2 regions of the Paenibacillus wuxiensis genome follow, and region 1 is predicted to be linked to the other one. Evidence: riboswitches for the same ligand, from Rfam matches in the RefSeq annotation. Region 1 holds a riboswitch; the other holds the start of a gene.

The links. A riboswitch is a leader RNA that binds a small molecule or an ion and turns the genes downstream of it on or off. The one in region 1 is predicted to bind cyclic di-GMP.
Region 2: it holds a riboswitch for cyclic di-GMP, as region 1 does, so the genes downstream of both, ABN764_RS19280 (CAP-associated domain-containing protein) here and ABN764_RS24645 (glycosyl hydrolase family 18 protein) in region 1, are expected to answer to the same signal.

Annotation. Positions count from the first base shown of each region.
Region 1 is NZ_JBEFZI010000012.1:96,301-104,233, forward strand. Features, by position in the region: gene ABN764_RS24645 (glycosyl hydrolase family 18 protein) at 1-2,355, opposite strand, end outside; cyclic di-GMP riboswitch class I at 2,467-2,551, opposite strand; gene ABN764_RS24650 (TrmB family transcriptional regulator) at 3,137-3,946, shown strand; gene ABN764_RS24655 (AzlC family ABC transporter permease) at 4,026-4,754, shown strand; gene ABN764_RS24660 (branched-chain amino acid transport AzlD family protein) at 4,745-5,071, shown strand; partial or broken gene ABN764_RS24665 (IS5/IS1182 family transposase) at 5,178-5,385, shown strand; gene ABN764_RS24670 (helix-turn-helix transcriptional regulator) at 5,583-6,248, opposite strand; gene sdaAB (L-serine ammonia-lyase, iron-sulfur-dependent subunit beta) at 6,841-7,539, shown strand; gene sdaAA (L-serine ammonia-lyase, iron-sulfur-dependent, subunit alpha) at 7,562-7,933, shown strand, end outside.
Region 2 is NZ_JBEFZI010000008.1:95,545-103,477, forward strand. Features, by position in the region: gene ABN764_RS19260 (ABC-F family ATP-binding cassette domain-containing protein) at 1-61, opposite strand, end outside; gene ABN764_RS19265 (DUF6612 family protein) at 561-1,358, opposite strand; gene ABN764_RS19270 (helix-turn-helix transcriptional regulator) at 1,822-2,262, shown strand; gene ABN764_RS19275 (macrolide family glycosyltransferase) at 2,259-3,449, shown strand; cyclic di-GMP riboswitch class I at 3,788-3,877, shown strand; gene ABN764_RS19280 (CAP-associated domain-containing protein) at 4,088-6,682, shown strand; gene ABN764_RS19285 (DUF6612 family protein) at 6,821-7,594, opposite strand; gene ABN764_RS19290 (DUF6612 family protein) at 7,764-7,933, opposite strand, start outside.

The DNA.
Region 1 (7,933 bases):
CGCATTCTTCTCATTCAGTACGGAATATCCTCCCCAGCCCCATTGCACTTTGCCATCCGCGATGTGCTGCGAACTGGATTGAATAAAGCCGAGATTGAAAAATTTCACGCCGGTATCCTCGGAAATTCTGGCGAGGTTAGGGGCGCCGTTGTTGGAATAGCCCGGTTTGGTAACCCATGCAACCATATCAACGAATGGAGAATTGACTTGCTTCGGCCACTCGATTCCTTGGCCAACCCCAAAATCATGCCCCGGGGCCGTCGCTTCGATAACGGTAATGGTGCGTTTTTTCTCGACCGTCAATCCTTGCGAATCCGTAACGGAGTACACCAGCTCATACTTGCCGGCTGCATTTGTATTAACTTCTCCCGTCACGGCAATACGTGATGTGAGATCTCCGTCTTCTGCATCCGTAGCAGTTACGCCGGCCAGCTTATCAAAGTTGTCGCCAACTGTAAGCGTCAGATCCGCTATGCCATGCAAAACAGGCGGTTGATTCTTGCTTGGAGCTTCATCACCCAGAATGAGTTGTCTGTTCATCTCCGGGCTGTTATTCGACACCCGCTGAACCAGCTCCATGCTTGTAACCTTGGCATTTCCCTTAAGTTTGAATGTATAGGATCTGCCAGGTTCAATCGTTTTGGCATCATAGACCGATTTCAAATCGACGATCGTGTAACCGTTCTCATTAGTTACGGTTCCCGCTAAATAATCGCCGGAAGTCAACGGTCCATCGGCTTGGATGTAGAGCTTCGGCAGCTTAACCGTTTTAGCTCCTCTTTCCACCGCTTTCAACACTTGATTCGATTCGGTCAAAGACTCGTTATTGAAGAGGGTGATTTCATAGCCTTTGCTGTTGCCCCAAGCCTCAGTATACGGTTTCACATCCGCCGTAACGTCCAGCTTGGTATATTGGATTTCATGTGTTGTCAACGCCTGGCTCCCGAAGAGGCCTTCTTTCGTTGCCTTTGTTAATTTGTCGCGCTTGGCAGGATCCGCAGTAGGGGCATCATTGGAAGCCATCCAAGCAATGACGCCGCCCAGACCGTTTTCAAGCACATATTTCGTTTTCTCTTGAATGGATCTTTCATTGTCATACGTGTAGAATACGCCAGTTGTCCCATCATACAGATAGGGAGCTTTGGCTGCATCATCCCAATATTCTTTGAGATTCGGGTAAGTGGCCTTCAGCTTGTCGAGGTTGCGATAAGACCAAATCCCCGTTCGACGGCCGGCATCCCCAATGGTGAGCGCTGCTTCGCCAACGGCGCCGCGGGATGGAGTCTGATCCGCGTCCTTGGCGGATAGTGCCGCTTCGCCGAATAGCCCCGGATGATTCGGATCGGATCCTTGCGACACTTTATCCCAGCCGCGAGTATAGTAGGCCGCCCCGATCACAATCTTGTTCGGCTCGGCACCTTGCTGAATCAAATAATTTACGCTTTCGTCGACGGACAGATTATTGCCCGTGAGCGGGTCGTTCGGGTTCGTATACAAGCCAGTATGGTGGCCGCTTACTTCATCCCATGCGCCGCGCATGTCATAAGTCATAATGTTGGCAAAGTCTACAATGTTGAACAGTCTCGGCACATCAATGCCGATATCGATCTTACTCTTCGGCGCTGGAAGCGCAACAGACAGTTCATACGCTTTACCAAGCTCAGCTCCTTGCTTATTCAATGCGTTTTTGATGTCTTGCAGGAGTAAAATATAATTGTTTTTATCCTCTGGTATAGCGTATTTCGTTCCTTCATCGTTCTTATTATCGACCAGATCGGGCTGTCGAACTTCAGCCGGGAACTCCCAATCGACATCCACGAAGTCCATGTTCGTGTACTTGATGAATTTCATGACATTTTGGATCAGATTCGCCCGTTTGGAAGCATCGGCTGCAACGACAGCGAAGTCGCCTGATTTCGACCATCCGCCAAGAGAAATACCGATCTTCAGATTTGGGTTTTCTGCGCGCAATTGCTGCAGGGCGATAAGGATGCCTGCATTGGCCGCTTGCCATTGAACGCCATCCTGGCCGACAGGCGCTTCTACAGCCGCATCCTTGTCCGTAAAGACAAGATTGCCTTGGGCATCAAAATCGAGAAACGCATAGTTCAAGTGGGTTAATTGATCGGCCGGAATATCCTTGGGATAAAAGTTTCCCTGTCCTCCCCAAATCGACCAATCGCCATAGTACATGACATTCCGGATTTCCTTAGTTTCATTTTTGACCACAGGTTCCTGTGCTGCGGAAACACTCGTTCCTGCGTAAGTCGGCGCCAGCGAGGATACGAACATCATGATGGTCATTACTGTCATTGCGAACAATCTTCGGGCACTGCGCTTTCTCCCAGTCTTCATCCGTTATTCACTTCCTATCAATAGATTTTATTAATAGGCAGCTAGGGTGGGGCATCTCGCCATGGATCATACAAAAACAACCATACGACTAATAGAGATGGGGGTCTATTAATCGGCAACTGGCTGGCATAGAATTTCTTCCTTAGCCCCTTTAGTTTTGCGTCACTAGATTTCCCTAGCTTTGCCTAGTAATACCTGCAAACATGCATACTCTTGCATAACGATACATGTTTACACCGTTAAATATACAGCAGTTTCACGTTTATTTAATGGGTCATACGGATTATTTGTGAATATATGAACATAGTTCAATATTATTATTCACTAGAAATATATCATGTTGAAATCCGGATGGAATAAGAGGATGTATGTTAATTCCATATGGTTTGATACTGGACATCAGCCTAGTAACTGCACCGATCCCTTGTTATTCCTTGTTATGCTTTTTTACATATTCCACATGTCCGACAAGGTTTAGGCAGTAGGTCTTAGGTAGGAGGGGAAATATATTGTAGTGTGGATGAACGAGCCAGAGTTCGCACAATGATAACGGAATATAACTTTCCTTATCAGTAAAATTCATGCAACTATATAGTACTTGGATTGGATTAAAAAGGACTGATCCTCCTTTTCTGGGCAATTATACCTCGCCCAAAAGTTGAAGAATCAGGAACAAAACAGTGGTCTGACGATCATTTTCGATAACGGAACCAGGATTGCTTTGACAGGTAATCCATTTTATTTTATAGTAAGTAACACACTAACTACTAAAGGAGTTGCCATGGAAGAACTTTATAAAGAGCTTCAGAAGTGGGGCTTTTCACAATATGAATGTAAAGCGTACATAGGGCTTTTGAAAAACTCCCCTATAACCGGATATGAAATAAGCAAAAGGTCGGGTGTGCCTCGTTCAACGATTTATGAAGTATTGGCAAAATTAATGGATAAAGGCGCGGTGTACACAGTACCTTCTGACCCCGTAACTTATGCACCTTTACCAGCAAAAGAGTTAATCCATCGATTGCGTAATGACTTTGACAATTCTATGGATTATCTTGAAAAGAATTTATCTGCGTTAGAAAGTGAACAAGAAGTTGATGTTATTCGACGCATCAGCAGTGATGAGCGCGTTGTGGCCGAAATGATTGACATAATCGATAAAGCTAAAAAAGAAATATGGTTGTCGATCTGGGAACCACAAGTCGATTCGATAAAAGGTGCTATAGATGAGCGGATAAAGGATAATATCCACGTCTTTTCTATTCTTTTTGGAGCACCTGAGATTCAGCTAGGAGCAACTACGCATCACAATTACATGGCTCCAGAAGTAGCTGAGGAACGTATGAACGGCCGCTTAACGATTGTTGCACGGGATAATGAAGAAGTCTTAATTGCAAATTTCGCGCCAAATACACCTGCATGGGCGGTAAAAACGGAAGACCCGGCACTTGTGTTAATCGCGATGGAATACATCAGGCATGACATTATGTTCTCAGAATTAGTGAAAGAAGTGGGCCCAGAGAAAGCAGAAGCGCTTTGGAAAAACGCTCCTAACCTATTTCATGTTGTTACTGGAAGACGGTTCAAATAAATTGAACCGTATTTTCTTTCACTTTTTCGTAGTAGTTAGTAAGTTAGCTTCTAATACTTGAAAATAAAGAGGGAATGAAATGAGTCTGTCGAACGTCCAAATGAATTCGTCTCCGAGAGCTGAAGATAGCTTTATCCAAGGAGTAAAAGATTGTGTCCCAACGCTACTAGGTTATTTAAGTATCGGATTAGCTGCAGGTGTGATCCAAAAGACTGCGGGACTTAGCATCACTGAGATCGCACTAATGTCTATGATTCTCTATGCTGGCTCAGCTCAGTTTATTGCTGCGGGTATGATAGCAGCAAGTAGTTCGATTCATGCCATTATTATTACGATATTCTTTGTTAATCTTCGTCATATTTTACTTAGTGCCGCTCTAGCACCTTATTTCCGGCATCTTACTCCACTTCGCAACATGCTAGTGGGATCTCTACTCACCGATGAGACATTCGGTGTCGCGATTACCGAGGCGGCCAAGAGAAAGCGAATCAGTGAGAAATGGATGCATGGTCTCAACATAACCGCTTATGTAAATTGGCTTGTAGCGAATCTAGCAGGAGCATTTTTGGCGCAATGGATTTCGAATCCTGAGAAATTCGGACTAGCATTCGCCTTGCCAGCTATGTTTATTGGAATTCTCGTACTCTCTATGGTAGGGCGAAATAGAATCAAACTTGATATCGTTGTCGCCATTATTGCAGTGGTCATTGCTGTGGGAAGTTCTTTCTTTTTGTCCAGCAGTATGGGCGTTATTGTGGCTACAATTATTGCTTCAACAATAGGAATGGTGGTAGAAAAATGGAAGTAAGATGGGACATTTTTTTGATTATTCTAGGCTCAGCTTTTGTCACGTTCATTCCAAGGGTCGTTCCTCTTATGGTGCTTAGTCGTTTTGAATTACCAGAGTGGGCAATGCGGTGGTTAAATTATGTCCCCATTTCTGTAATAGCTGCTCTGATAGGTCAAGAGATATTTATCCATGACGGAAAGCTTACATCTCTTACCAACAACATTGAATTTTTTGCAGCCATACCGACTTTTTTAATTGCGATAAAAACAAGAAGTTTATTGGGAACCGTACTGGGTGGTATTATTTCCATTATCATTTTACGTTTATTGTTTTGAAACTTGATACTAGAGTTTTAACGAGGATACATGGCTATGAGTATAAAATTTTATATGAGCGTTGTAAAAAGGGTCTAGTGGATGAAATACCTACTGCCAAAAACTACACATTGAGCAAATGGTATTCCAAAAGGGAGAATATTTCAAAACAAAGGCAAAAGAACGCTACAAAATTGAGGCGAAGAACAGTGAACTCAAACATAGACATGGGTATGGCGTAGCGTTATCCTCGGATCTTTTTGGCATGGAGTTACAAGGCATAATGGCAAATTTTAGCTCTTAACGTGAAGAGAATAGTAAAGCTACCGAAGTGAGAAGCCAGTGGTACAGGCTTGTGTATACAGTGAAAAAGACGACTATTATCCCATAAATAGAATAATAGTCGTCTTTTGTTTCGCTCTACGGCCTCGGATTGATCCAAGGTTTTTTGATTTACATTCATTTAGTTGAGAATTGTATACGCCTATCTATGTCTTGTATTGCTCGATTTATTGTTCTGATTCGATTGGGGCTACTTGTCGTTGCGAGATATCATTTGATGATAACGATAAACACTTGATTCCGACATTCCCATTATTTCAGCAACTTCATTTATTGTACCTTTAACTTCGAATACCCCGTATTCTTTTAATTTGAAAATAGCAAGTCTCTTTTGTTCAGGTGATAACTGAGCACCGGATTCTAATATATCTTTATCTATTACTCCATAAATGATATTACGAATATTATCGGTAAGTTTTTCAATAGGTTGTTCCTGGTCAGTTTCCTGTTCGATAAGATCTATAGCTGAACTTAGATTGGCCAATTTTAATATATCCTTTGCGACTTTTCTATAGACATCCGCATCAAAATTTATACATAAAAGACCTTGTAATTGACCTTCACGATCTTTTATAAATAAAGTTGATGAACGGAATTTTTTACCTCTGGGTCCTTCTCCAACATAATCTACAACATAATCCTTTTTTAGATATACCTTTTCGTTAATTAATTTTTTTGCATAGTCAGTTAAAGGGCCATTTAAAGATCTTCCACTTAAGTCTCCATTGACTATGTGACCGATTTGAGAACCCCCATTAGGATTTAAAACATGTAATACAAATTCATAATTAGAACCCAAAATTTCCCCGAAATAATTCATTATGTTTTGATAGTGTCGAAATAGTTCATTATCCATTTAAGTTTTCCTCCTAATCAGTTATTCCTGAATTTCATTCACTATGAAATTGCTCGCGAATTCATATTCAATTCCAGGGTTGAGCAAAATCTCTTTCAAATAAAAGATGCGCTTTACTTCTCGTACATAGATGCGTTCTTCTTTTTTCAGCTATAGATAACCCAACTTCGGGTCTTTTATCGACAAGGATTTCGTTTAATGAAGATGCCAGCATTCAAAATAGACAACCCTATTATAACTTATAACAAGTTTTATAGAATTTTAAAAGGTAGAAAAATTAAATTTGTAATAAAAAATTCCGGTAAAAATAATTTATTATTATTTGTTTGACTTCGCGATTATCTATGTGCTACTCTGTCTGTGTAGTAATAAAAAATAATTACTATAATAAATTATTTCAAATTATGTGAGAAGGATCAGAAAATGATCGTTGTTTTGATGGCATTGATTGCAAAGAGTATGATTACAACGATAATTTATCCAAGTATTCCATAAGTACTAAGAAAGGGTTTGATGATTCTTAGTGTTACTTTTGAAAACCCTTACATGGTGGGCGGGTGACTGGTATGGCAACTATGGGGAGGAAACTTATATGAACATGAAATTAGTTCCTGTTAAAGAAAAAAGGGTTGTTAATTACAAAAGTTGTTTTGATGTGATTGGACCGGTTATGATCGGCCCCTCTAGTTCACATACTGCAGGTGCCTTAGCTATTGGAACAGTTGCCAATAAATTATTTCAAGGTCTTCCCAAAAAAGTTGTGGTAAGGTATTATGAATCATTTGCTGAAACCCATAAAGGACACGGAACTGATTTTGCAATTATTGCTGGTATATTAGGATTTGCTGCCGACGATAGTAGGGTGCCTGGTGCTATTGAAATAGCAGAATCTAAAGGAATTGACATTACCTTTTTAGAAGAAGCAGGTGATAGTCCTGCCGGTCATCCGAATACTGCAGATATTTATCTGGAGGATGGAAATCGAAATATTAGAACAATGGGAACTTCAGTCGGTGGCGGATTAATTGAAATTAAACATATAGAAATTGACGGGTTTAGCTTACATCTTCAAGGACCATTGCCGGTTATTATAGCGATTTCCGAGAGAGATGACCTTGAATTTATATTACGCAGGATCTTTAAACAATATAATGTGGAAATTAACAATTTTAATAGTTTGGAGAAGTCAGGAAAATATTTATATCAATTTGATGTGGATTCTCAATTATCTAGTGATGTTCAGAAGGAATTGAGAAATTCTAGCAGTGCAGCTAATATCATTATTCTTTAATTAGATTAGGGGTGAAAAGTTTATGTACATGACTATAAAGGAAATTATTGATGCAGCTAATCAAAGACAAAAGCCAATTTATGAATTAGCAATTGAGCAGGAAATCGAGCAAACTAAAACTTCTTATGAAGATGTTTGGAGAAAAATGGAAAGAAATTTAGTGACTATGGAGAATGCTGTAAAGAAAAGCGCTGAGGGCAACGGAGTATTTTCTCCGACCGGTTTATCCGGAGGGGATGCTGTTAAAATAAAACAATATCGTGAAAGTGGAAAAACCCTTTCTGGAGATTTGATGATGCTCGGGGTCCAGAACGCTATCGGAGTTAATGAAGTAAATGCGTCGATGGGAGTTATTTGTGCAACTCCAACTGCAGGTGCAAGTGGGACAATCCCG
Region 2 (7,933 bases), on a different contig from region 1:
CGAGAAATACTCGCTTATCTCCATAAAAATGGGTTACTTCTTCTACAGATAACATACTCATCTCATTCTCTCCTTTGCATGTGCGTAAATGATGCTCAACGCCAAGCGAGAGAACAGCTTCATAAAGAAAGTATTTGCTTGTGTGTATGCAAAAAAGGGCAAGGCGAACGAATCGCCTTGCCCTATACAAATAGCCCATAATAGGTAGTTCAATTTATCCTTAGTGCTGCAGACTAATACGAACAGACCGTGTCTGTTGGTTCCGCTTGGTTCTGCACCCAAAGTTCATGAACGCGTACTTGTATATGAAAAAAGGAATCGGTTCTTTATCCACTGTTCTTCGATTGGCATTAAGCTAAAAATGGGCAGACTTCTCCCGTCTTAAGCCAATTTCCGTTGAAGAACAGTTGACAATACCGCCATCCCCTTTCTAATCCTCATCATCATAAAATGGTATTACGAGGAAAATCATACACGATCATAGCTCGTCCTGTCAAGAATATGCAAAAACCGCCGCATTCAAAAGATGCGGCGGAATCAACCAGTAGAAAAATAACTTCTTATTGAGCGCTTTTTATAATATGCTGTGGCACTTTAATCTGAGGAACCACATTGTGTCTAGTGTATGTTGAGTTACTTACAAAATGCTCCTCAATTTTTCGTCCGGACTCTTCTCCTGACTTGGTATATTCTAAAGCGGTACTCATAAGAAAATAATTATCCTTATTGATCCGATATTTAATGACTATGTTTTTCATATCGAGCATGATTTGTTTATTACCCTTTTGCTCCGACTTTTCCTGTTCTAATTTATCCTCTTCCTTGCTTGGTAACTCCGACCACAAAAAATGTTCCGCTTCCTTAGCCTTTTCATTTTCCAAACTCACTGTCACAATATAATCATTGCCTTCAGAATTAATGACCACTTCATTTACATACATCTTGATCTTTCTAAAGAGCTCGCTCAAATCCATATCTTTCCGTATTTGAGTTGGATTCATCGAACCATCCGGCAACTTTCTCCATTCACCGTCATATTGGAGGAAATATGATCCTTCATTCGTTTCGTACTTTTTTAACGTTAGGTTTACTTCATCAGACTTTATCGAATTTTCGAAATATACACCTATCGGTTCCTTCGTATAGTCAAATCTTATATTTGTTATCTTAGACTCTTCTATATTATGGTCTACTGTGAGTGTTTGTGTTTGAACGAAATCTACAGAGAAGCTCTTTAAACTTTTCTGCGCTTCAATTGCTTTTTGTAATAATTCATCAATTGTCGGCATCGTGTTACCGCATGCCGTTAACCCTAGTAATGATAAGAATGCTAGTAGTATGGTTATCCGTTTTTTCAAAATAACAGCCCCCTAAAATAATCTGCTTTACCTATGTTAGCCAATTTATAAAGAAGGGAACAGTAAGTTAAAACCTATTACTTCAATAAAATAGAAGCATTTAGACATCATCGATACATCTAATGGATACAGAAAGACTGTCGACAGTCTTGTTCTTTAACAGAACACCTCAGTTTGTATTCTCTATTAATTTGGTATGATATGGACAAATAACAGTGCACAAGTATTGGATATATTGCGAAAAATGTGTTGCAAAGGACGTCTTGCCCAAACCTCCATGTTCTCCTTCGACGAGCTTGTACCTAAGGATCTTTTGGTTCGCAAAATCGAATACGGCGCTATCGACGTTAGCTTCATCTATGACCTGTTCTTCGCCACAATTCTTAACATAAAATGTTGCGAACTGTTGATAGATTTTCACCTTGGTTCTTCTATATATTTAACGTATATGGAGATGAAAAATATGATTGGTATGAATATTCGTGTGTTGCGTAAAAAGCATAAATTCAGTCAGGAGCAATTAGCGGAGAAGGTAAACGTATCACGACAGACCGTAGCAAAGTGGGAAAATGGGGAGGCCTTGCCCGATATTTTTAAATGCAAGATACTCGCTGAACTTTTTCAAGTAACCCTGGATCAATTATCCCGTGATATGAGTGAAGAAGCGGCGAATCAGCTCGCCCCCAAGGGGAAGCAGTTCTTTGGTGTTGTGAAGGTAGGTGATCGGGGACAGATTGTCATTCCCAAACAGGCACGCGAAATGTATCAGATACAAGCTGGTGATAAGCTGATTGTCTTGGGGGAAGATGCGACAAAAGGGATTGCTCTCTTAAGAAGTAATCATTTCATGGAATTTGTAGAGATGATCCAAAAAGCGGAGCGAGAGGTAGATGAATCAGAATGAGCAAAATTGTATTTTTTTCGATACCCGCACATGGTCATACCAATCCAACCATTCCGGTGGTTGCCGAGTTAGTCAATAGAGGCCATCAAGTTTGGTACTATTCCTTTCTAGAATTTCAGGGAAAAATAGAAGGTGCTGGTGCTGCATTCATTGCTTGTGATGAGTTCTTGCCCCAGCTTTCACAAAAGGAATTGGATCGCAAGGTTGGCAAAGATTTTACAGCATTAATTGAGATGGTTGCCGATACTACCATCGCTTTGGATGAGAAGGTATGTCAGGAATTAAGGGAAATTCAGCCGGATTGTATTGTATCTGACTCTATATGCTTTTGGGGAAAATTATTTGCTAAAAAACTAGAAATTCCATATGTTTGTTCGACTACTACCTTTGCTTTTAATCAGTACACCGCGAAACTGATGAAGCGTGGTTGCATCGATGTATGGAGGATGATCGTGGGTTGGCCCCGAATGAACAGAAAAATTCAGTTGTTAAAGAATCATGGTTATGAAATAGGGAACGTTGTATCGATTGTTCAAAATAATAATGAAACAGACACCATTGTCTATACCTCGAAAGAATTCCAGCCGATGGCGGATACGTTTTCTGAGCGATATGCTTTTGTCGGACCATCCATCAGACAGTCTCCGTCGATACAGATTAATAAAAAAGATAGAAAACTAATCTACATTTCACTTGGGACGATACTGAATCAAAATCAAGATTTTTACCAAAAAGTTATTCAGGCATTTGCAGATACGGACTATGATGTTGTGATGTCAGTTGGTGAAAAAACGGAGATTGCTTCTCTTGGCAACATACCAAGAAATTTTACAGTGAATAACGTCGTGGATCAAATATCGGTATTGCAAACAGCCGATGTATTTATTACCCATTGCGGTATGAATAGTGTGAATGAAAGCCTTTATTTTGGAGTTCCAATGGTTTTATTTCCGCAACATAGCGAACAAGGATTAGTGGCTGATCGGGTTGCTCAACTGGGTGCAGGTTTACAGTTGAAAGGAAAGAAGCCAAAATATTTGGCAGCAGCGGTATCTGAGGTGTTGACGAATCGGACATATCAGGAAAATGCGCAAAAACTGTCAGAAACTTTTCAGAATGCTGGTGGTGCAGTAGAAGCGGCCAATGTGATTTTAACTAAATTCGAGCGAAGTCTTAATGGTATCTGATAATTTCGTATTGAACTATAGACAAAAAACATAAAGAACTCCCGCGGTATAGATATCACGGGAGTTTGTCTTCAATCTAACTGAATCCAATGGAAATAGCCTTAGAAATATGGTCTCGACTGTTAGATGAAAATAAAGTTGTAGACTGGGAGAGCCAATGAAAAAGACAATTGCCGAGCGATAACTCGTACATCACATATGTATTCCCGGAGCAAGCAGATACATAAATATCGAACTGGGTTGATAGACCTGGTACTTGATGAATTTTGCGTACCTATAGGCACAGTTGTATACAAGCTGTTCATTTACATGTTACTATAGACATTTAATCTGTAACATTTGGATAATGGCAAACCCTAGCGAAAGCAGGGGACGCAAAGCCACGGGTCTAATGTATTTCACAATGCGATGACAGCCGGGTTGCCCTAATTGCGACATTACGTGCGTCTTTTTTTATTGCGCTGCCATTAGGGTGGCGCTTTTTTTGTGCTATTGTAAAGCGTCCCCGGTGTTCATCTCATTTGATCGCAGAATGTAAAAGAATAGGAGATGAAATGATGCGGCCATGTTGTACAGCAACCAACAACGCAATGTACCAAGAACAGCATAAACACATTAAAGCAAGAAGAATACGGCATATGACGATTACAGCTAGCGCTGCGCTGTTAGCCGGGATGCTTATCTATCAGCCGACCCTTTATGCAGCGGATAAGCCGGTCGGTAGTAAGATTACTGTCACGAAAACGAACAATGCTCCGCAGGCAGGGGCAAACCAAATGCAAGGTATCACCATAGGAATGAGCGAGGATCAACTATTCCAAAAAATCGGACTGCCGGTTCGCAAGGATCTAAGTGAATATGGCTTCGAGTGGTATATTTACAATCAGGATTATAAACATTACTTACAAGTTGGTGTTCAGGATCACAAGGTCGTTGCACTCTATACGAATGCGAATGATTCTTATGGAAGCATTGGATTCGGTTCAACCAAGCAGGAGGTAGAGGCAGCCTTCGGATCTTCCCTCAGTCAAATTAGGAAAGGCAATACGATTTACAATATGGACAACAGCGGACAATATAGCCTGTACAAGGTCGGCGGTATGTATGCAACCGTGTTCTATGATCTCCATCAAGGGAATACGGTGACGGCTGTCCAATTTATTGCCCAGGATGTGGAACTGGCGTTCAAGGGGTACTTTGGCACGCCTAGCAAGCGATTGCAGACAAGCTTTGAGCAACAAATCCTCGATTTGGCTAATGCTGTGCGTGTCCGCGAGGGCATGAAGCCATTGAAGTGGAATGAAAAGGCTGCGGGAACTGCTCGCAAGCATAGCGACGATATGGGGCTGAGAAGCTTCTTCGATCATAACAATCCAGACGGCAAATCCCCGTTCGATCGGCTGAAGGCGGACGGAATCGTATACCAAAAGGCAGGGGAAAACATTGCTGCTGGACAGTCGAGTGCCATCTTCGTTCACGAGAACTGGATGAACTCGAAAGGACATCGTTCGAATATTTTGGGAGACTTTTCTCATCTAGGGGTGGGTGTGTACTTCGGGGGGAATTCAAATGTATATTACACACAGAACTTCGTCACGCAGAATTCCGTCGACGATAAAAAGCCCGATCCCGATGTTGTATCTCCTAGCCTCAGCAAATCTAAGGTTCTGACAGGAGATCCATTCGATGTAAAGGTCGAATATTCTGTGTCGAAAGCAGTATATTCAGCTTCATTCAGTCTTACTTATGACAGCCGCTTGACTCTCTTAGATATAAAGCCAAGCGTTACGATGGCTACCTATCAAAAGTTGAACTATCCAGATGTCCCACTTATCACGACAAAGAACATAACCGATTTACCTAATGGCCAGAAGCAATTGGATTACTCCGTAAATCTCAACGGAGGCGCTTATGAAGGAGACGGCGACATAGCAACCATCGCTTTCTTGAGCGACCAAGAAGGGAAATATACCTTCAATCTTGTAAATGCGAATCTGTTCAACGCAAACAATGAACGGATCCGAATCGGTTACATTCACTCGTCTACCGTTGATGTCATCAAGCCGTCTGTTCCGAATCCGAAGCCAGAGTTGCCTATTTCGTCTTCCTCATCTGAAGGCTCTAGAGGTTCTAGTAGTTCTACACCTTCGACTTCTGTGGGAACAATTCCAGCCGGTAAGACGATGAAGGCAGGATTATTGGCAGAGACGATGAAGGAGCATGCAGTGAATGCGGAGTTCAAGATAAATGCGAATACCGTAAAAAAACAGCTGCAGGACAAAAATGCCAAGCAGGTTCAACCCGATATTAGCGATGTAAGCATGAAGGATTACAATGAAGTCTCCTTCACGCTGGACAAATCGGCCGCCAAACTGCTGCAGGAATCAGGCAAGGATTTGCTTCTGTCTACAGCCGAATTCGATATTACCATTCCGAACAAGTCTATTGTGGAACTCATCGGAACGAGCGGACTCGAGCTTGTGGTGTCTCTTGCAGAGCATAAGGACAAAGGATTTAGCAAGCATCATGGCGAGACGACCTTTACGTCTCCGATGATCACGATCCGTGGGCCGCAAGAAGCAAAGAATATCCTGTTGGAAATCTCCTTGAAGCTGATGGAAGCTACAAAGGATATTCGTAAGGCAGGCGTGTACGCAGAAGCTCAAGGCGTAACAACAAATGCTTGGAGCTATAAACTGGCCGGAATGAAGGCAGCTGATAAGAAGCATATATCCTTCCAGGTCACGCAGTTCGGCACCTACACGATTGCAGAGCATGCAAGATCCTTCAATGATCTTACTGCACATTGGGCAAAGGATGAAATTGAAGTCATTGCAGCTCACGGACTGTTGTGCGGCAAAGACAGCATACACACATTCAAGCCGAACGACGTTATTACCCAAGCGGAGTTCGCCACCTTGCTTGATCGCTTGACGAATAACGGAAAGACTTGGGAACAGCGGATTGCAGAGCCTGGGGCACGTAAACCGATTACTCGCGAAAAAATGGTAGTGATGCTTACGCGGGCATTGAAAATTGATCTGTCCCATTCAAGCGCTTCGCTTGGATTTAAGGATGAAGCACTCATCTCACAGGATGCAAAGACAGCCGTTGTGTACGCAGTGAGCAAAGGACTTATCAAAGGAACCACCGATAACAAACTTGATCCGGCGGGAACGCTCACTCGAGCGCAGGCGGCACTCGTTTTGTACCGCGTGATACACGAGCAATAAGATATTCATCATGACACAAAAAGCAGAGATCCTAGATTAACACATAGGATCTCTGCTTCTTTTTTTCCTTTTACGGGGTGTATATTTTCTCAGTCTATCACTTTATTTTCTTTCTTCATCGACAATCGAGATCGTATCCTATTGAGCGTTGTCGATTACGTCCATCGGCACTTTGATTTCGGCCACTTCGTTATGCTTCGTAATCGTGCTCGTCACCTTCATGCTGATCGAAATCTTCTGTCCGTTCTCTTCCCCTTCGAGCACAAGTGTAAAGCCGCTCTTCGTCGGGAAGTAGGTTTCCTTATTCACGCCATATGTCATGGTAAGCGTCTTAACATTCATCTTGCCAAGCGCTTCCGCAGCTTCTTCACCAGATGACTCGGACAACAGCGTCTTCGCCAACTCCTTGCCTTTATCGCCAGACATATCCGTAGTCATGATGTATTCGTTACCTTCCACGGTAATCTTCGAATCTTTCTCTAACGGCTTGAATTTATCGAGATTTTGCGTCAAACTCATTTGGCTTTTAATGTTCATTTCCCACTGGCTCTTCAACTCATCCGGAACTTTCGCCCATTCGCCATTGACCTGAGAGTATGCTCCTTCTTTGGTGAAGTATTGTTTAATCGTTTGGTTCGTTTGGTCTGACACAATTGACGTATCTTGATAGAAACCAAGCGGTTCCTTTGTAAAGTCAGTTTTGATTTTAATATCCGATTTTTCTTCTTTGCTGCTGTCGCCTTGAATCCCATTCACTTGCTCAACATGGACATCCATTGAATAGCTCGTCAATGTTTTACCCGCATCCGTAGCCTTTTGAATCAATTCTCCTGCCGTAGGTGTTGAGTTGCCGCATGCTGTAATGCCTAGTACTACCATGATCGCTACGAGTGCTGCCGTCCACTTCTTCAAAACCGTCTGCCTCCCAAAATTAGTATGCTCCCTCATAGTAACCAATATCGATAGACAGACAAAGTGAACGTAGCCCTATTCCGAAACAGAAATTAGTAGAATAGAACTATTAATGCCATAAAAAAACCGCCAAATCCGTAGATTCGACGGTCTAGGCTATACATTGCGATTACTTAGCGCTGTCCAATACTTCTTGTGGCACCTTGATTTCGCCAATCTCGTTATGCTTCGAGAATGTGCTTGTCATAACCATTTTGAGTTCAACTTTCTGACCTTGCTCTTCTGCTTCCATAGACATGTCGATATCGGAAATTGTTGGCTGGTACGACTCCTTGTTGA